One region of the Streptomyces sp. SudanB52_2052 genome, then DNA from elsewhere that is predicted to be linked to it. Evidence: riboswitches for the same ligand, from Rfam matches in the RefSeq annotation. Region 1 holds a riboswitch; the other holds the start of a gene.
What was found. Region 1 has a riboswitch for glycine ahead of gcvP (aminomethyl-transferring glycine dehydrogenase). Riboswitches for the same ligand answer to the same signal wherever they lie in the genome.
Positions count from the first base shown of each region.

Region 2: another riboswitch for glycine. It lies ahead of gcvT (glycine cleavage system aminomethyltransferase GcvT); the one in region 1 lies ahead of gcvP (aminomethyl-transferring glycine dehydrogenase).

Region 1 is NZ_OZ186796.1:7,639,911-7,650,225, reverse strand. Features, by position in the region: gene gcvP (aminomethyl-transferring glycine dehydrogenase) at 1-2,163, opposite strand, end outside; glycine riboswitch at 2,339-2,434, opposite strand; gene ACSUPV_RS34330 (PRC-barrel domain-containing protein) at 2,548-2,925, shown strand; gene ACSUPV_RS34325 (DNA polymerase IV) at 3,043-4,464, opposite strand; gene ACSUPV_RS34320 (MerR family transcriptional regulator) at 4,589-5,272, opposite strand; gene ACSUPV_RS34315 (bifunctional nuclease family protein) at 5,587-6,060, opposite strand; partial or broken gene ftsR (transcriptional regulator FtsR) at 6,146-6,882, opposite strand; gene ACSUPV_RS34305 (FHA domain-containing protein) at 6,938-7,891, opposite strand; gene ACSUPV_RS34300 (DUF881 domain-containing protein) at 7,953-8,870, opposite strand; gene ACSUPV_RS34295 (small basic family protein) at 8,876-9,208, opposite strand; gene ACSUPV_RS34290 (DUF881 domain-containing protein) at 9,205-10,119, opposite strand; gene ACSUPV_RS34285 (sugar phosphate nucleotidyltransferase) at 10,218-10,315, opposite strand, start outside.
Region 2 is NZ_OZ186796.1:2,780,774-2,791,088, forward strand. Features, by position in the region: gene ACSUPV_RS12030 (enhanced serine sensitivity protein SseB C-terminal domain-containing protein) at 1-134, opposite strand, end outside; gene ACSUPV_RS12035 (enhanced serine sensitivity protein SseB) at 299-1,087, opposite strand; gene ACSUPV_RS12040 (AAA family ATPase) at 2,040-2,711, opposite strand; glycine riboswitch at 2,934-3,033, shown strand; glycine riboswitch at 3,034-3,142, shown strand; gene gcvT (glycine cleavage system aminomethyltransferase GcvT) at 3,177-4,298, shown strand; gene gcvH (glycine cleavage system protein GcvH) at 4,402-4,779, shown strand; gene glyA (serine hydroxymethyltransferase) at 4,794-6,056, shown strand; gene ACSUPV_RS12060 (L-serine ammonia-lyase) at 6,143-7,510, shown strand; gene ACSUPV_RS12065 (glycoside hydrolase family 25 protein) at 7,615-8,172, shown strand; gene ACSUPV_RS12070 (NADPH-dependent F420 reductase) at 8,183-8,845, opposite strand; partial or broken gene ACSUPV_RS12075 (FCD domain-containing protein) at 8,924-9,352, opposite strand; partial or broken gene ACSUPV_RS12080 (ABC transporter ATP-binding protein) at 9,302-10,003, shown strand; gene ACSUPV_RS12085 (EF-hand domain-containing protein) at 10,064-10,276, opposite strand.

The DNA.
Region 1 (10,315 bases):
GCCGGGACCTCCGCCGCCGTGCGGGATGCAGAAGGTCTTGTGCAGGTTCAGGTGCGAGACGTCCCCGCCGAAGTGCCCGGGCTTGGCGAGCCCCACGAGGGCGTTGAGGTTGGCTCCGTCGACGTAGACCTGGCCGCCCGCCTCGTGCACCTGCGCGCAGATCTCGGAGACGTGCTCCTCGAACACGCCGTGCGTGGAGGGGTAGGTGATCATCAGCACCGCCAGCTCGTCGCGGTGCTGCTCGATCTTCGCGCGCAGGTCCTCGACGTCGATCTCGCCGTCCTCGGCGGTCTTCACGACGACGACCTTCATGCCCGCCATCACCGCGCTCGCGGCGTTGGTGCCGTGGGCTGACGACGGGATCAGGCACACGGTGCGCTGCGCGTCGCCGTTGGCCCGGTGGTAGCCGCGCACGGCGAGCAGTCCGGCCAGTTCGCCCTGCGACCCGGCGTTCGGCTGGAGGGACACCTTGTCGTAGCCGGTGACCTCGGCGAGCCGGTCCTCCAGCTCGTGGATGAGCGTGAGGTAGCCCGCGGCCTGCTCGGCGGGCGCGAAGGGGTGCAGCTGCCCGAACTCGGGCCAGGTGACCGGCTCCATCTCGGTGGTCGCGTTGAGCTTCATGGTGCAGGAGCCCAGCGGGATCATGCCGCGGTCGAGCGCGTAGTCCCGGTCGGCCAGCCGGCGCAGGTAGCGCAGCATCGCCGTCTCGGAGCGGTGCTGGTGGAAGACGGGGTGCGTGAGGTAGTCGTCGGTGCGCAGCAGGCCGGCCGGAAGCCCGTCCTCCGCGGCGGCGTCCAGCGCCTCGATGACCCCCTCGACCCCGAAGGCGGCCCACACGGCTCGCAGCTGGGCCCGCGTGGTGGTCTCGTCGCAGGCGATCGAGACGTGGTCGGCGTCGACGAGACGCAGGTTGACCCCGTTGTCGCGCGCCGCGGCCACGACCTCGGCGGCACGGCCCGCGACGCGCACGGTCAGGGTGTCGAAGTAGGAGCCGTGCACGACCTCCACGCCACCGTTCGCGAGCCCGGCGGCGAGGACCGTGGCGTACCGGTGGGTGCGCCGCGCGATGCCCTTCAGACCCTCCGGCCCGTGGTAGACGGCGTACATGCCGGCCATCACGGCGAGCAGCACCTGCGCCGTGCAGATGTTGCTGGTCGCCTTCTCGCGGCGGATGTGCTGCTCACGGGTCTGCAGCGCCAGCCGGTAGGCCTTGTTGCCGTCGGCGTCCACGGACACGCCGACGAGCCGCCCGGGCAGGCTGCGCGCCATCTTCTCCTGGACGGCCATGTAGCCGGCGTGCGGTCCGCCGAAGCCCATCGGCACGCCGAAGCGCTGGGTCGTGCCGACCGCGATGTCCGCGCCCAGCTCACCGGGCGACTTCAGCAGCGTCAGCGCGAGCAGATCGGCGGCGACGGTGACGAGCGCCCCGAGCTCGTGCGCCTGGTCGATGACCGGCTTGATGTCCCGTACGGCACCGGAGGCGCCCGGGTACTGGATCAGGACACCGTTGATCTCGCGCTCGGCGACCTCGGCCGGGATGCCCTCGCTGAGATCGGCGACGACGACCTCGACGCCGGTCGGCTCGGCCCGGGTCTGGATCACGGCGATGGTCTGCGGCAGCGCGTCCGCGTCGACCAGGAACAGGCCCTTCTTGTTCTTGCCCATACGCCGCGACAGCGCCATGGCCTCGGCGGCCGCGGTGCCCTCGTCCAGCAGGGAGGCGCCGGAGGTCGGCAGTCCGGTCAGGTCGGCGACCATGGTCTGGAAGTTGAGCAGAGCCTCGAGCCGCCCCTGCGAGATCTCCGGCTGGTACGGCGTGTAGGCCGTGTACCAGGCCGGGTTCTCCATGACGTTGCGCAGGACGACCGGCGGGGTGAACGTGCCGTAGTACCCGAGGCCGATCATGGATCCGAGGACCTGGTTGCGGTCGGCGAGGGACCGCAGCTCGGCGATCACCTCGGCCTCACTGCGCGCGCTGGGCAGATCGAGGGCCTCGGTGCTCTTGATCACGGCCGGGACGGCGGCGGCCGTCAGCTCGTCCAGCGAGCCGTAGCCGACCTGCGCGAGCATCTTGGCGCAGGCCTCGTGGTCGGGGCCGATGTGGCGCTGCTCGAAGGGGACTGCCTCTTCGAGCTCGGAGAGCGGAATGCGGTGGGCGGTCATTTGCGGAGGCCTCCTGGTCACACGACCTTCGAGGGGCACCACGGCGCGGGTACCCGGACGGCCTCCCCCTCTGTCATCTCAACCTGAGAGCTTCACCGGATCGCCCGAAGGCCTCCGGCTTTCACCGTCGGTGAGAGCGGAAGCCGTCGACACCCGCTCTGCTTTCCAGAGTGACCTCGTCCGTGCGGTACGTGGGCCTGAGAGATTCCGGGGAGGATTTGCTCCTTCGGCGCCTCCGGTGGTGTCCGGAGGACTCTCCCGCACGGGGTCAACAGCCGATGCCAGCGTACCAGCGAGGTCAACGCACGTACCTTCGAGTGGCCGCCTCTTCGATTGTGCCGTTTTGTAGTGATTACGGATGAGTTGCGACCCTGTGGAGGGCCCGTGCGTACCGATATCGATCCGCGCAACCTGATCGGCCGCAAGGCATTCGACCGCAACGGAACCAGGATCGGCACGATCGACGAGGTCTACCTCGACGACGCCACCGGTGAGCCCGAGTGGGCGGCCATACGGACGGGCCTGTTCAGCAGGGACGCGTTCGTCCCCCTGGAGCCCAGCGAACTGATCGACGGCGCCCTCCACGTCCCCTTCGACCGCGCCCTGATCAAGGACGCCCCCGACTTCGGCGTCGGCCGCCACCTCTCCCCGGAGCAGGAACTCCAGCTCTACCACCACTACGGTCTCGACATCGCCGCTCCTCCCCCGCTCCAGGACCGCGGCTTCGGCAAACTGGCGGGCACGGACGAGCCGACCCCCTGAAGCCCTGCCCCACCCGGCCGACCCCCGACCGGCCCGCTCGCCCTCCCCTGCCGTCCGGCAACAGGTCTCGCCGATCCCCGCCCCGACCCCCGCACGGCCCTCTGCTCCGACGACGCCCTACTCCGACGACGCCACGGACTGCGCATCCCCCGAGGCCGACCCGACCGGGGAAGCGGAATCGACGCCACCGCCCCCCTCGGGTCTTCGTAACACCAGCGGCAACGGATCCGCCGGCTCCAGATCGGGGTCGTCCACCCGGAAGGTCCGCACCCGCCCGGGCTCCGAGCCGGGCGTCTCGAACCGTACGGTCACCCGCCCCAGACCGCTGCCCTGCACCCACCCGTGCCCGAACTCGGCGTGCCGCACGTCGTGCCCGGCGGGCCACCGCCGATCGGCGAGGGCCGGCTGTTCCTCGGCCGGCGCCGCGGCGTGTTCCTCGACCGGCCCCTCTGCGACGGCCCGCTCCCCCGCCGCCTGCGCGAAGAGGTCTTCCTGCGTGTAGTCGGCGAGCCCGCTGACCCCGACCCCGAGCAACCGCACCCCGCCCGTCGTGTCGACCGAGTCCAGCAGCCGGGCCGCCGCCTCCCGGATCACCGCGGGATCGTCCGTCGGCCCGCGCAGCGTCTCGGAACGGGTGAGCGTCGAGAAGTCGTACCGCCGCACCTTCAGCACGATGGTCCGCCCCGACATCCCCGCCCCGCGCAGCCGCCGCACGCACCGGTCGGCGAGCCGCTGCACCTCCAGCCCGACCCGCACCCGGTCGTGGATGTCCACGTCGTAGGTGTCCTCGACCGACACCGACTTCGCCTCGCGCTCCGCCACCACGGGCCGGTCGTCCCGCGCCAGCGCCATCGTGTAGAGCCCGTGCCCGTGCGCTTTCCCCAGCAGCCGCACCAGCTCGTCCTCGCCCGCCTCGACGATCTCCCCGACCGTCGTGATCCCGGCCCGCCGCAGATGGTCACCCGTGGCCGGTCCGACACCCGGCAGGGTCCGCACCGACATCGGTTCGAGCATCGCCCGCTCGGTCCCCGGCTCGATGACCACCAGTCCGTCGGGCTTGGCCTGCTCCGAGGCGATCTTCGCGAGCATCTTGGAGGCGGCGAGCCCCACCGACCCCGTGAGCCCCGTGACGGCCCGGATGTCGGCGCGGAGCTGCGCCCCGACCAGGCGCGCCGACTGCTCGTCCCAGGCCGCTCCCCCGGCCTCCAGGTCCACGAACGCCTCATCCAGGCTCAGCGGCTCCACCAACGGCGACAGCGCGCGCAGCAGCTCCATCACCCGCTCACTGATCGCCCGGTAGAACCCGAAGCGGGGCACGAGATACGCGGCGTTGGGCGCGAGCCGTCGGGCCTGCCCCATGGGCATCGCCGAATGCACACCGAAGACCCGCGCCTCGTACGACGCCGTGGCGACCACACCCCGGGGCCCGAGGCCACCGACGACCACGGCCTTCCCGCGCAGACTCGGCTTGGACGCCTGCTCCACCGAGGCGAAGAAGGCATCCATGTCGAGATGCAGGATCGTGGGCGCGGTTCTCACATCTCCGATGCTGCCCTACGCCACTGACAACGCCCCCGGCGACCGCTCGAACCGCGCCGACGGAAACCGCTTGCAGCGCGGCGCGGAAACGTCCCGCCTACTGCGGCCACGCACTGCCCAGGGCTCAGACGGCCCGGTTCCGCCGTCGCGCCAGCTCGTCCGCCGGGTTGGGTCCGACCAGCGTCTCGCCGGTATCGATCCGCTCTCCGTGCAGCTGGGACAGCGCGCTCTCGACGTCCCGCCACACCACGCCCACGGCGATCCCGAAGACGCCCTGGCCCCCTTGGAGCAGGGCGTGGACCTCGTCCGGCGAGGTGCACTCGTACACCGTCGCGCCGTCGCTCATCAGCGTCATCCGCTCCAGGTCGCGGAAACCGCGTTCTCTCAGATGCTGGACGGCTGTGCGGATGTTCTGCAGGGACACTCCGGTATCGAGGAACCGCTTGACGATCTTCAGGACGACGACGTCCCGGAAGCTGTACAGCCGCTGCGTCCCGGACCCGTAGGCGGGGCGCACGCTCGGCTCGACGAGACCTGTGCGGGCCCAGTAATCCAGCTGCCGGTAGGTGATACCGGCGGCGGCGCATGCCGTGGGACCTCGATAGCCGATCTGCTCGGACGCCATGGACGTCGTCCCTCCGCTGCTCGGCACGGCCGTCGGTCGCTGCGGAGCGTGATCGGCCGCGCCGCCGGGCTGGGAGTATCCCCCGCTCGAGCGGAGCCGAGAGCCGGGGGGAGGGTACGGACCGCTCGCCCTGAGACTGCGCTCGGGGCCGCCCCCAGCCGTACCGTCGCCGCTGCTTCTCACGCCGACCTCCGTCCTTGACCTGCCTTCTCGACGGTAGGCAGTCACCAGGGGTGCGTCAACGATCGCCACACTCGCCACGCCGAGTGATAATCACCCTAGGAGTGGTTTCCCGTGCCCCACCGCGGGGAAAGGCTAGCCGAATGCGTTCGGCATGGGCCTCGTGACGCTCTCACTCGCCACCGGCACATGCGGGCATTTCACCCCGACAACGCGGCGGGCGGCTCCGCCACGGACCACATCGTCCGCCGGGCCGCCCACACGACTCCCTGACCGCTGGTGCTCCCGCCCCGCCCGGCCTTCACCGGACCGGGGGTTCACTGGCTGCTGCTGCCGAAGTCCTCCGGAGAGATCTGGTCGAGGAACTCGCGGAACTTCTCCACCTCGTCCTCCTGCTCGTCCGGGATCGCGATACCGGCGTCGTCGAGCACTGTGTCGCTGCCGTAGATCGGCGTCCCCGTGCGCAGGGCGAGCGCTATGGCGTCGGACGGGCGGGCACTCACCTCGACGCCACTGGCGAAGACCAGCTCCGCGTAGAAGACCCCCTCACGCAGGTCCGTGATGCGCACTTCCGTGAGCTCCTGACCGACCGCCTCCAGCACGTCCTTGAACAGGTCGTGGGTCAGCGGCCGCGCGGGAGCCATGCCCTGCTGGGCGAAGGCGATCGCCGTCGCCTCCCCCGGTCCGATCCAAATGGGGAGGTAACGGTCGCCCCCCACTTCACGCAGCAGCACGATCGGTTGGTTGGAGGGCATTTCGACCCGGACACCTACGACATCGAGCTCGTTCACACAGCAACCCTAGGCCGTGCTCGGGATGTTTGGGTAGTCGGGCCGGGATCAGGCGCCCGATCCGGCCCTCGCGAGGCCGGCCGCCTCACGGCAGCCGCACCCCGAGCGCGATCTGCACGAGCGCCGCGTGCAGCTTCACCGTGAGCCCCGCCAGTTCCTTGGCACGGGCCTCGGCATGGGCCCTGGTCTGCGGGTTCCGGTGCCGCCTCAGCGGAGCCACGACCTGGTCCACGAGCCCGGCCTCACGGTCGGCGGCGGCCTTCATCACCCGCAGGTGCCGCGGCTCGATGCCGAACCGCCCGAGCTCGGCGACGAGCGAGGCCACCGTGACCGCCTCGGCGTCGTACGCCCCGTCCTCCAGTGGAGTGACGAGCCCGTACGACTCCCACTCCCTGAGCTCTTCCTCCTCGACCCCGGCGGCGGCGAGCAGCTCCGCACGCCCGATCCTGGCGGCCGTGGGCCCCTCGGCCGCTTCGGGCGCGGCATCGCCGTCCCGCTGACGGCCCAGCGCCGGCAGAGGTACGGCCTCACCGCGCTCCATGACCTCCAGGTGTTCCCGGATCACCTTCAGAGGCAGATAGTGGTCCCGCTGCATCCTCAGGACGTGACCGAGGCGCTCGACGTCGTGGGCGCTGAACTTGCGGTACCCGAGGGGGTCCGCTGCGGCTCGATGAGCCCCTCCGACTCCAGGAAACGGATCTTGGAGATGGTGACTTCGGGAAACTCGTCGCGCAGCACGTTCAGCACCGTGCCGATGCTCATCAGCCCACTGTCCGTGGCGGCGGTGCCGTGCCCGGCACCGCCGCTCGGTGTTCGAAGCATGGACCTTCCCTGACGGATGGACCTTCGCTGGGGGTCGCCCCGGAACGAGCCCGGGTCAGTAGCCCCGCTGGCTGGCGTAGAAGACCAGCCGGTACTTGCCGATCTGCACCTCGTCACCGTTGTTCAGGGCAACCTGGTCGATCCGCTCGCGGTTCACGTACGTGCCGTTCAGGCTGCCCACGTCGGCCACCGTGAACGAGCCGTCCTGGCCGCGGCGGAACTCCACGTGCCGCCGGGACACCGTCACGTCGTCCAGGAAGATGTCGCTCTGCGGGTGACGCCCGGCCGTGGTCAGATCGCCGTCCAGCAGGAAGCGGCTGCCCGAGTTCGGCCCACGACGCACGACCAGGAGGGCCGAGCCCAGCGGCAGCGCGTCGACGGCCGCCTGCGCCTCGGGGGACAGCGTCGGCATCGGCGTCTGGCCGGTGGTCTCGCTGTCGTAGGCCTCGAGACCGGAGATGGAGATCGTGGACGTCGTCTCGGACGGACGCTCCGCCGCCGCCCCGGCCCGCAGCGGCGCGCCGCAGTTCGAGCAGAAGCGGCTGTTCTCCGCGTTGCGGTTACCGCACCTCGTACACACCAGGGCCGACATCGGATCCTCCTGCCGCGGCTGCCCACCGGGGGCATTGGACGCATACGGGTCGGAGAAGCCTCCACCCGCACCTGAGGCTGACGGTTGGCCGAAACCTATGCCGCCGGGCTGCGCAGGGTCAACCGACGGCGCGCCCTGACCTCCGGAAACGTCCCCGCCCGGACCACCGACCTGGTCACGGAACAGCGGCCGCTGGCCTTCCGCGTCAGGCTGTGCGCGATGACGAGCGGTGGCGCTGTCGCTGCCCTCTCGCGCGCTCTTGCCGAACAACTTCGCAAACAACTTCACGGGCGATTCCCCTTGACCGAAACAGACCCGCCCGTGGGGCAGGACGAACCCTGACTGAACACTTTGACCGACCCGGACATCCTGACAACGTCCGTCTGCACCAGACAGTTTCCACCACGCACCACCCATTCGGTGCGCCGACCCCCCGCAACCTCATGCCCTCGCCGGACGCCGCCCATGCACCCCCGGTTCACTGCGAGGACGACCGAGCGTAGTCAGGCCGCTTCGCCGCTCGCAAGGCGTCCACGACGATCTTGGACGACCGCTCGATCGTGGCGGTGGCCTGTTCCTTCTCGAGAGTCTGCACCACGCCTCCGGGGATGTTGAGCGCCGGCTCGAGGTCCTGCGGCTTGCCGATGACCTTGAAACGATAGGGCGCGGTGATCTTGTTCCCGTCGACGCTCACACCCTTGCCCGAGTCCGTGAGGTACGTGCCGGCGACGACCCGCACGCCGTTCACCTGGATCGCCTCCGCACCCGCCGCGCGCAGCTCCTGGATCGCGTCGAGCAGCATGTCCGCCTCGACCGTCCCCTTCGTGTCCTCGATGGTCATGGTGATGCCGGGCCCCTGCGCGGCGACGGTGCCCGCGAGGATGCCGAGTTGCCTCTCCTTCTCGATCGTCTGCTTCCGGGCCTCCTCGGCCTGGTCCGAGCTGTTCTCCAACTCGTCGCGCTGCTTCTCGAGACCCTGCTTCTCGTCCTCAAGACGCTGAGTGCGGTCATCCAGTTCATCGAGGATCCGGACGAGATCCTCCTGCCGTGCACCGCGCAGGGCACTGTCGTTGTCACTGTTCGAGGCCACCTGCACGGCCAGTCCGAACCCGAGACCGAACAGCAGCACCGCGACGATGAGTTGGGCCCGTGAGACGCGCGGCGGCCACAGGCCCTGCACCAGCCGCTGCCGACCGGTCAGCTGCCGCTCCGGATCCTCCGCCTCCGGGTCGGGTTCCGGGTCGGGCTCCGGGATGTCCTGCGGTGCGGGGACCGACGCGGACACCTCCTGGGGCAGTTCCTTGCGCAGCCTGTTCCCGGACTCGTCGCGCTCCTCGCGCTGCTCCTCGCGCGTGTCGCCGTGCTCCTCGGCGCGCTTGTCGTCGTGCTCGCTCATCGGCCTCACGCCCGGAAAACGTGCCGGCGGATCGCCGCGGCGTTGGAGAAGATCCGGATACCGAGGACGACCACCACACCGGTCGACAGCTGGGCACCCACGCCCAACTTGTCCCCCAGGAACACGATCAGCGCGGCCACGACGACGTTCGACAGGAACGACACCACGAAGACCTTGTCGTCGAAGATCCCGTCGAGCATGGCCCGCAGTCCGCCGAACACGGCGTCGAGCGCCGCCACGACAGCGATCGGCAGATAAGGCTCGACCACCGCCGGAACCTCAGGCCGGACCAACAGGCCGGCCACGACTCCCACGACGAGGCCCAGTACGGCGATCACGATGTGCCCTTCTCGCTCTTCTCAGTGCTCGGCTGTGCTGTACGTACGATCACACTCGGTGCGGCAGGCAGCCGGAGGTCGTCCTCCGCGGAGATGGCTGTCCTGATGCCGTAGCTCTCCTGCAGCGCGTTGAGGTACAGCCCGTCCGCGCTGTTCTGGAACCGAGTGCTCAGCCGCTGCCCGTCCCCCACCGCGAGCACCGTGTAGGGCGGCACCAGCGGCTTGTTGTCGACCAGTATCGCGTCTCCCGCGGCCCTGATCGCGGACAGCGCCGTCAACCGCTGCCCGTTGATGGAGATCGCCTCGGCGCCCGACTCCCACAGCCCGTTGACCACGCGCTGCATGTCCCTGTCCCGCACTCGTCCGGTGTCGGAGAAGCCGGAGTTCTCACGGGCATCACCGTCACCGCCCGCGGCTGCTTCCTTGGCGTCGTTCACCACGAGCTTCACGCCGGGACCGTGCACCGCCACGGCGCCCGACAGGATGCCCACCAGCTCCGACCGGGCACTGCCGCCGCTGTGCTTCAGCGCCTCACGCTGCCGCGCGTTCACGTCCTCGCGCAGCTTGTCGACGGAGTCCTCCAGCTTGTCCGCCGCCTCGGTCTCCCGGTCGATGCGGTCGACCAGCTCCTCCCGCTCCTTCGCGACGACCGGAGCGGCGACCCGCGCCTGTGCCGCCCCTACGGTCACGACCAGGGCCGCGAGCACCAGGCCGACTGCGAGCCCCAGCTTCGCCCGGAGAGTCTTCGGCATGCCGCCGTCGCCCGCGGCCTTCTTCCGAGCGGCGGCCTCGGCGTATCCGTCGTCGAGGCTGTGGTCCATGACGTTGGTGATCAACGACATGGACGCATCCGGGCGCCGGGGCCGCGTGGGTGTGCTCCGAATGGGGGGTTGCTGCGGCATGCCGCACATCGTCGCACGTCGCGGCCACTACCTCCGAACGACCCCACCGGCGTGCCGGACAGGCCCCGTTGGGGACACTTGTCCGGCACGCACGCGTGCAGCCCGTTCTACCGGCCGGCGCTGTCCACGACCGCCGACCACTCGTCGAGCAGGGCCTGCGCCGAGGCGTCGTCCGGGCCCTCTGCCCACAGATGGGTCACGGCCT
Region 2 (10,315 bases), 4.9 Mb from region 1:
AGCATCCAGATCTGGCCGGTGTGCGGGGTGGCGAGCGCGCGCAGGAGAGCCTCGTAGGCGTCGTAGCGCCCGGGCGTGACCTGGCGCAGCATGTGCTCGACCTGTCCGGCCGCGGCCGTGCCGCTCGCGCTCACCTTTACCGCCCCTTCGTACAACGCCTCGACCGTGACCTAGCTTAAGCCCGCGCGCCGACTCGGGACTTGTCCTCGCCCGGCGCGTGCGGCTCCGTCTGCTGCCGGTCGCGCTCACGCGGCTGAGCCGCATGATGTTACAGTCCCGCGCCCCTGGGCCGGCTGATCTACCGCTGGTAGAAGGGCCGGACCCTGTCCTTCATCCACTCGCCCACCGGGTCCTCCGCCACGTCCAGGAGGACGAGGTTGACGGGCCAGGGGGCCGGGGACGTGGTGACGGCGCGGGTGAGCGCCTCCAGGGGGAGAGCGCGGAGGTCGCCTTCCCACTGGGAGAGTTCGACGCCGACGAACATCACGGGGTCGGCGGTCTCGATGGCGGCGAGGCAGCGGCGGGCGGTGAGGACGACGCCGGTCGCCTCGAACTCGGCGGAGGCGGCGGCGAGGAAGTCCACCGGGTCGTCCTGCCAGTCGGGCTCGAAGAGACGGACCCGGCCGCCGCTCGCGGGGCCGTCCAGAGGGGTCCGGCCGGCCCGGCACAGCTCGGCCACGGCGGGCGGCGGGAGCGGGATGCCGACGACACCGCCCGGGTTGACGGCTATCCCCGCGTGCGGGGGCAGGCCGCGGGCGAACTCCACGGCGGGGGCGATGGTGTACGGCATGTGGGAGCCGGCGACCTGGCGGAACTGCTCCTCGGAGCTGAACACCGGGACGTACGCCTGGCCGTCGATCTCGATGCCGGGCAGGTCGAGGGGGCCGCTGTGCGGGCCGCCGCCGTTGGGCAGCGGGACCCACACGAAGCTCCGGCCGAGCACCTCGACGATCCGCCCACCGGCGGACGGCCCCGCGCCGAGGGAGGCGGAGAGCACCTCCTCCAGCTCGTTGCCGGGCCATCCGCCGTGCGGGTGGGTCTGCGTCTGCGCCGGGAAGTCCGCGGAGAAGTCCGCCGGGAAGTCCATCTGCCTACCGCCTGCCTGGAACCACTGCTGTGGCCCAAAGGCTAGCGGCTCCCGCCCGGGCGACGGCCGGCCCGGGGTCCACGGCTCCGGGAGTGGGGGTGGCGGGCCGCTGGGCAGGGGTGAGCGACTGGACGGGTGGCTGCGCGGATGGGCGGGTGGCTGAGCCGTCGGCGGCCGGATGCGACATCCGGTGCGGATCCCGGGCTATCGGGTCGGCCGGCGCGGTTGCGGACGCCGAGGCCAGGGCTGGGGCCGGGAGGCCGGGGGCCGGCCGGTGGAACACGCAGCACCACCACGCGCGGCCGTCCGCGCCGACCGGTGAACGGGCCATGGGCGATCGACCCGGGCGGTGCAGTGCGGCCGACGGGCGCGGATGACCGGTCCGGGAACCACCATGCTCGGACACCGAGGGCGCTTCCGTGAACCGTGCTGCGCGGCCTGCCGGACGGTCGCCCCAGGGCTCTGGGCCCGGCATGCCCAGCAGTGGGCCCGCGCCCCCGCGCCCGGCACACAGCAGTGGCCCCACGTCCCCAGGCCCGGCACGCCCAGCGGTCGGCCCGCGCCCCACACCCGGCACACCCAACAGCCAGCCCGCGCCCCACACCCAGCACACCCAGCAGACGGCCCGCGCCCCCGCGCCCGGCATGCCCAGCAGACGGCCCGCGCCCGGCATGCCCGGCGGTCGGCCCGCGCCCCCGGCCCGGCACACCCAACAGCCAGCCCGCGCCCCACACCCAGCACACCCAGCAGACGGCCCGCGCCCCCGCGCCCGGCATGCCCAGCAGACGGCCCGCGCCCGGCATGCCCGGCGGTCGGCCCGCGCCCCCGGCCCGGCACACCCAACAGCCAGCCCACGCCCCACACCCAGCACGCCCAACAGACGGCCCGCGCCCCCACACCCGGCACGCCCGGCGGTCGGCCCTGGGATCCTTGTGCGTGGCCGGTTCGGGGATCAGCCCGTGAAGGCGATGCGGTGCAAGGTGTTCGCCGCGTCGCGGTCGGCGAGGATCGCTGAGCCGCAGCCCGCGGGCAGTTCGCCCTGTTCCACGGCGCGCAGCAGGCGGGTGGTCGCCGCGCGGTGGCGCAGGAACGCGTAGCGCGAGACGCCGCGGCCGCGGTCGCGCTGACCGGCCAGGGCTTGTTCGGGCGTGACGTCGAGGACGAGCAGGTGCAGGGTGCCGCCCCGGCGGCGGGCCTCGCGGGCGAGCCAGCGGCGGACCCAGGCCTGCGTGCCGCAGTCGTGCACCACGACCCCCTCGCCGCTGCGCAGGGCGCGGCGCAGCCCGGCGTAGTGGGCGAGGCGGACGAGCGGGCGGTAGACCGCGTAGGGGAGGAAGCGCGGCATGCGGCGGTCCCAGCGGTCGCGGGTGTCCTGGGAGTCGACGCGCAGGCCGGGCACGGTGCGCCGCATCAGCGTGGACTTGCCGCTGCCGGGCAGGCCCGTGACCACGACGAGGTCACGGGGGCCGAACAGCAGTGCGCGCGGGCTGCGGCCGGCGCGCTCGCGCAGATCGCGGACGACCGGCGCCGGCACCGGGCCGCAGGCCGCCCGGGCCGGTGCGGCGGCCGGCTGCTCGGGCGGCGCGATGCCCGTGGTCGTGGCGTACGCCGTGGTCCTGTTCACCGTGATCGTCCTCCCCTGGGGCCAGGTACGGAGTCCCATCCCCGCCGAGTGTAAAGAGAAGGTAATGCCGCAGGCCTCTCAATTCCGTACTCTTCCTGCAACAGGGCTGCTACAGGTCTCCGTGTCCGGCGCGCGGGACTCGTGCACTCCCTGGGAAAGGTCCCCCTGCCGCGCCGGAAGGATGCGTGCAATGATGTGCGCGCCAACTGCATACCGGCCGTTTGAATCCGCGCGGGAGAGTTCCCAGCACCGCTGACGCTGGGGCGCCGAAGGAGCAAGTCCCTCCCTTGAATCTCTCAGGCCCCGTTACCGCGCGGGCGAGGCACATCTGAAAAGCGGGTCGCCCACCACCGGCGGCTCCACCCAAGGTGCAAGCCGTGTCCCGTGTGGTCATGGCGAACCTCTCAGGTTCCGATGACAGATGGGGAGGAACGACCTCGCCGTCATGCCTGGGAGAAGCGACCGATGAGCAGTACAGGAGAACTCCGTCACACCGCGCTCGATGCCCTGCATCGTTCGCTCGGTGCGACGATGACCGACTTCGCCGGCTGGGACATGCCCCTGCGCTACGGCTCCGAGCGCGACGAGCACACCGCCGTGCGCACGAAGGCCGGGCTCTTCGACCTCTCCCACATGGGTGAGATCACCGTCACCGGGCCGCAGGCCGCCGCCCTGCTCGACTACGCGCTGGTCGGCAACATCGGCGGCGTGAAGCCGGGCCGGGCCCGCTACACCATGATCTGCCGGGCCGACGGCGGCATCCTCGACGACCTGATCGTCTACCGGCTGGGCGAGACGGAGTACATGGTCGTCGCCAACGCCTCCAACGCCCAGGTCGTCCTGGACGCCCTGACCGAGCGCGCCGCCGGTTTCGACGCCGAGGTGCGCGACGACCGGGACGCCTACGCGCTGATCGCCGTCCAGGGCCCGGAGTCCCCCGGGATCCTGGCGTCCCTCACGGACGCCGACCTCGACGGGCTGAAGTACTACGCCGGTCTGCCCGGCACGGTCGCCGGGGTCCCGGCCCTGATCGCCCGCACCGGCTACACCGGCGAGGACGGCTTCGAGCTGTTCGTGAAGCCGGAGCACGCCGTCGAGCTGTGGCAGGCCCTGACCAAGGCGGGCGAGGGCGCCGGACTGGTCCCGTGCGGGCTGTCCTGCCGCGACACGCTGCGACTGGAGGCCGGCATGCCGCTGTACGGGCACGAGCTGACCACCTCCCTGACGCCCTTCGACGCCGGTCTCGGCCGGGTGGTGAAGTTCGAGAAGGAGGGCGACTTCGTGGGCCGCGCGGCCCTGCGTGAGGCCGCGGAGAACGCGAACCACGAGCCGCCGCGCGTCCTGGTCGGCCTGATCGCCGAAGGCCGCCGGGTCCCCCGCGCCGGGTACGCCGTCGTCGCCGAGGGCAAGGTGATCGGCGAGGTCACCTCCGGGGCCCCCTCCCCCACGCTGGGCAAGCCCATCGCGATGGCCTACGTCGACGCCATGTACTCCGCGCCGGGCACGGCCGGTGTCGGTGTGGACATCCGGGGCAGTCACGAGCCGTACGAGGTCGTGGCGCTGCCGTTCTACAAGCGGCAGAAGTAGACACTGGCCCCGGGGGCCGGCAGCGGCTCCCGCGACCGTCGTCCCAGCTCACCAGCAGTCCCCCTTTTCACAGCACTCCCGCGCGTACAGGAGAATCCAGGCCATGAGCAACCCCCAGCAGCTGCGCTACAGCAAGGAGCACGAGTGGCTGTCGGCCGCCGAGGACGGCGTGTCGACGGTCGGCATCACGGAGCACGCGGCCAACGCGCTCGGCGATGTCGTGTTCGTCCAGCTTCCCGAGGTCGGTGACTCCGTGTCCGCCGGCGAGACCTGCGGCGAGCTGGAGTCGACCAAGTCGGTGTCCGACCTGTACTCGCCGGTCTCCGGTGAGGTCACCGAGGTCAACGAGGACGTCGTGAACGACCCGTCGCTGGTGAACTCGGCCCCCTTCGAGGGCGGCTGGCTGTTCAAGGTGCGGGTCACGGACGAGCCGGGCGACCTGCTCTCCGCCGACGAGTACACCGCGTTCTCCGCCGGCTGAGGAGTCGTAGCCGTATGTCCGTCCTGAACACCCCCCTGCACGAGCTCGACCCGGCCGTGGCCGCCGCGGTCGACGCCGAGCTGCACCGCCAGCAGTCCACGCTGGAGATGATCGCCTCGGAGAACTTCGCCCCGGTGGCGGTCATGGAGGCGCAGGGCTCGGTCCTCACCAACAAGTACGCCGAGGGCTACCCGGGCCGCCGCTACTACGGCGGCTGCGAGCACGTGGACGTGGTCGAGCAGATCGCGATCGACCGCGTCAAGGAGCTGTTCGGCGCCGAGCACGCCAACGTGCAGCCGCACTCCGGCGCCCAGGCCAACGCGGCCGCGATGTTCGCGCTGCTCAAGCCGGGCGACACCATCATGGGTCTGAACCTCGCCCACGGCGGGCACCTGACCCACGGCATGAAGATCAACTTCTCCGGCAAGCTCTACGACGTCGTCGCCTACCACGTGGGCGAGGACGGCCGGGTCGACATGGCCGAGGTCGAGCGGCTCGCCAAGGAGTCCAAGCCGAAGCTGATCGTCGCCGGCTGGTCGGCGTACCCGCGGCAGCTGGACTTCGCGGAGTTCCGCCGGATCGCGGACGAGGTCGGCGCGTACCTGATGGTCGACATGGCGCACTTCGCCGGGCTCGTCGCGGCGGGGCTGCACCCGAACCCGGTGCCGCACGCGCACGTGGTCACCACCACGACCCACAAGACGCTCGGTGGCCCGCGCGGCGGTGTGATCCTCTCCACGGCCGAACTGGCCAAGAAGATCAACTCCGCCGTCTTCCCCGGTCAGCAGGGCGGCCCGCTGGAGCACGTGATCGCCGCCAAGGCGGTCGCCTTCAAGGTCGCCGCCTCGGAGGACTTCAAGGAGCGCCAGCGCCGTACGCTGGAGGGTGCCCGCATCCTGGCCGAGCGTCTGGTGAAGGACGACGTCCGGGCCGTGGGCGTGGACGTCCTGTCCGGCGGCACGGACGTGCACCTGGTCCTGGTGGACCTGCGCGACTCCGAACTGGACGGTCAGCAGGCCGAGGACCGGCTCCACCAGATCGGCATCACCGTCAACCGCAACGCGATCCCGAACGACCCGCGTCCGCCGATGGTGACGTCCGGTCTGCGGATCGGCACCCCGGCCCTGGCCACGCGCGGGTTCCGGGCGGAGGACTTCGCGGAGGTCGCGGACGTCATCGCCGAGGCGCTGAAGCCGTCGTACGACGCGGAGGCCCTCAAGGCCCGGGTGAAGGCCCTGGCCGACAGGCACCCGCTGTACCCGGGCCTGAACAAGTAGCGAAGAAACCTTTCGGGTGCCGTGCCGGCCACAAGCGGGCGCGGCACCCACCCCCTCTGCACCACCCCGTAGTCAGGAGTTCCCCCGTGGCCATCTCGGTCTTCGACCTGTTCTCGATCGGCATCGGCCCGTCCAGCTCCCACACGGTCGGCCCCATGCGTGCGGCCGGCCTGTTCGTCCGGCGGCTGCGCAACGAGGAGCTCCTGGGATCCGTCGCCTCGGTCCGCGCGGAGCTGTACGGCTCCCTCGGCGCCACCGGCCACGGCCACGGCACGCCCAAGGCGGTGCTGCTCGGCCTGGAGGGCGACTCGCCGCGCACGGTGGACGTGGAGACGGCGGACGAGCGGGTGGAGACCATCAAGGCCGAGGGCCGGCTGAAGCTGCTCGGCGAGCACGAGATCGCGTTCTCCTTCGACGACGACATGGTCCTGCACCGCCGCAAGGCCCTGCCGTACCACGCGAACGGCATGACCCTGTGGGCGTACGACGCCTCGGGCGCGGAGCTGCTGACCAAGACGTACTACTCGGTCGGCGGCGGCTTCGTCGTGGACGAGGACGCGGTGGGGGCCGACCGCATCAAACTCGACGACACGATCCTCAAGTACCCCTTCCGCACGGGCGACGAGCTGCTGCGCCTGACCGAGGACACGGGCCTGTCCATCTCGGCGCTGATGCTGGAGAACGAGCGGGCGTGGCGCACCGAGGAGGAGATCCGCGCGGGACTGCTGGAGATCTGGCGGGTCATGCAGGCGTGCGTGGCGCGCGGCATGTCCCGCGAGGGCATCCTGCCGGGCGGTCTGAAGGTGCGCCGCCGGGCCGCCAACACCGCGCGCAAGCTGCGCTCCGAGGGCGACCCGAAGGCCCTCGCCATGGAATGGATCACGCTGTACGCGATGGCCGTGAACGAGGAGAACGCGGCCGGCGGCCGGGTCGTCACCGCCCCCACCAACGGCGCGGCCGGCATCATCCCGGCGGTCCTGCACTACTACATGAACTTCGTGCCCGGCGCCGACGAGGACGGGGTGGTGCGCTTCCTGCTCGCCGCGGGCGCGATCGGCATGCTGTTCAAGGAGAACGCCTCCATCTCCGGCGCCGAGGTCGGCTGCCAGGGCGAGGTCGGCTCCGCCTGCTCCATGGCGGCGGGCGCGCTGGCCGAGGTCCTCGGCGGCTCCCCCGAGCAGGTCGAGAACGCCGCCGAGATCGGCATGGAACACAACCTCGGCCTCACCTGCGACCCGGTCGGCGGCCTCGTCCAGATCCCCTGCATCGAGCGCAACGGCATGGCCGCGGTGAAGGCCGTCACCGCCGCGCGGATGGCGATGCGCGGTGACGGCTCCCACAAGGTGTCCCTGGACAAGGTCATCAAGACGATGAAGGACACCGGCGCGGACATGTCGGTGAAGTACAAGGAGACGGCCCGCGGGGGCCTGGCGGTCAACATCATCGAATGCTGACGGCACAGCGGCGAAGTTGACATTTCCACGTCAGGTCACAGCGGCCCGTGCGATGGTGGTGGGCACCAACTCCCCCTCCCCCACCAGTACTTCAGGGAGCCCCCATGCTGCGCGGCATCGACGTGAGCGCGTACCAGTCCTCCTCCTACAGCACCGAGGGCCTCTCCTTCGTCTTCATCAAGGCGACCGAGGGCCGTTCCTACGTCAACCCCAAGCTCGCCGCCCAGACGAAGCGGGCGCGGGACGCCGGGCTGGTCGTCGGCTTCTACCACTTCCTGTGGCCCGGCAACCTCACCGCCCAGGCCCAGTACTTCGTCGGCAAGGCACCGGACCGGGCGGGCGACATCCTCGCCGTCGACTGGGAGACCACGAGCAACGGCACGCGCGCGAGCAACGCCGAGAAGGACCTGTTCCTACGGAAGCTGAAGGACCTGCGGCCGAACAACCCGGTGGTCCTCTACTGCAACCGCGACTTCTGGCTCAACGTCGACACGACGTCCTACGCGGGCGACGGGCTGTGGATAGCGGACTACGTCTCCGCGGGCAAGCCCCGCATCAAGGCCAAGTGGCGCTTCCACCAGTACACCGACGACCCGCTGGACAAGAACGTGGCCGCCTTCGAGAGCAGGGCGGCGCTGCGGAAGTGGGCCGAGGACGCCTGAGTCCCGGTGGCTATCCGCGGAAGTCCGCCGGGCGTTCCGGGGACGCCTCGGACAGGGCCTTCGTGACCGCGTCCGCACCGGCGCGCAGGCCGTAGACCGGGGTGCCGGGCTGCTGGCGCCAGGAGTCGTCGATGCCGCCCGCGTCGACGGTGTCGAAGCCGAGTTCGTCGATCAGGTCGCGCACCGTGCGCTTGGCCGCCTCGTCGTCACCGGCCACCGGGAGGGCCATGCGGTCGGGGTCGCCGGCCGGGAGCGGCCGGTCCAGGATGTCCTGGGCGTAGGTGCCGTTGAAGGCCTTGATCACCGGATGGCCGATCTGCCGTTCCGTCCAGCGGCTCTCGGTGAGGCCCTCGTCCTCGATCGCGGCGATCCTGCCGTCCCGCTGGCGCGGGTAGTAGTTGCCGGTGTCGATGACGGCGACACCGTCCGCCGCCCCGTCGAAGAGACCGGAGGGCAGGTCCGGGACCGCCTTCAGGGGGATGGTCACCACGACGACCTCCGCTCCCCGCGCCGCCTCCTCGACCGTCACGGGCGTGGCCCCGGTCTCCTCCGCCAGGGCCGTGAGCGTGTGCGGGCCGCGGGAGTTGGCGACGGACACCTCGTGACCGAGGGCGGTGAGCCGCCGGGTCAGATTGCCGCCGATGTTGCCCGCCCCGATGATGCCGATCCTCATGTCCTCGCCTCACCCTTCACGATGTGGACAGCGCCTCGCGAAGCCTTCGTGACCAGAGCAACCTCCGGGGCGGACGGGCTATTCCGGGTCCCGGGCGGGCGCGAACGGGTCCTCCAGCTCCTCGCGCAGCACCTCGGCCGCGCCCTCCGCGTCCCCCCGCGCCACCGCACGGACCAGCGCCTCGTGGGCCGCGTCGCCGGTGCTCGGGTCGTGGACGCGCAGGCCCGTCAGGGTCAGCAGCTCGATCAGCCCCTCGCGCAGAACGGGCGGGAACTCGGTGAACAGGTCGGCGAGCACGGGGTTGTGGGCGGCGGCGACCACGGCGGCGTGGAAGGCGATGTCCGCGTCGACGAAGTCGGCGTCATCGGCGGGGGTGGCGGCCCGGCGGGCGTCGAGTGCCGCCCACAGTGCGGTGATGTCCTCCGGTGTGCGGCGGCGGGCCGCCAACCGGGCCGCGTGCACCTCCACCGCCATGCGGACCTCGTAGACGTCGGTCACGGCGGCCTGACCGTCCGGGCCGTGGAGCACTGGGCGCTGCTCGGGCCCAACGGCGCGGGCAAGTCCACGCTGCTCCGGCTGCTGGGCGCGCTGCTCCACCCCACCCGGGGCGGCGTGGAGGTGCTGGGTCATCGGCTGGGCCGGGTCGACCTGCGGGAGTTGCGGGCACACGTGGGGCACTGACCAACTCGGTGGAGCCGCTGCCCCGGTGGCGGCCGACGCCCGAGCAGGCCGAACGGGCCGAGCGTTTGATGGCGACGCTGGGGCTGGCCGGGCACCGTGCCGCGCGCTGGCCCACGCTCTCCCAGGGGCAGCACGACCGGACCCTGATCGCCCGGGCCCTGATGCCGCAACCCAGGCTGCTGCTCCTGGACGAGCCGGCGACCGGCCTGGACCTGCCGGGCCGGGAGCAGCTGATCGGCGCGCTGGAGGAGCTGGGCCGGGAGCATCCGCGGCTGGCGACGGTCCTGGTCACGCACCATCTGGAAGAGCTGCCGGCGCACACCACGCACGCCCTGCTGCTGCGCGAGGGCCGTCCGCTCGCGGGCGGCCCGGTGGCCGAGGTGCTCACGGCCGACCAGCTGGGCACGTGCTTCGACCTGCCGCTGGCCTGGGAGCGGCACGGGCCGGTGGAGTGTGCGCGCGGCACGCCGGGCGTGACGAGGGGCCCGGTCCGTGCGGGACCGGGCCCCTTCGCTCACCCGCGGGCGCGTCGGGCGACTACTTGTTCAGGTAGGACCAGAACTCGTCGAAGCTCAGCTTCTTGTCGCCGTCGAGGTCGCGGGTCTTGATGACGACCTCGGCGACCGACTCGGTGACGTTCCAGTCGCCCGACCGGGCCAGGGCGGTCTTGAACTCGGCAGCGGTGATGAATCCGTCACCGTCCGTATCGATCCGCTCGAACTGCTTGCGTGCTTCCTCGATGTCCGCCACCGATCCGCCCCTCATCTCGTGCTGTACGTCGTACTGACG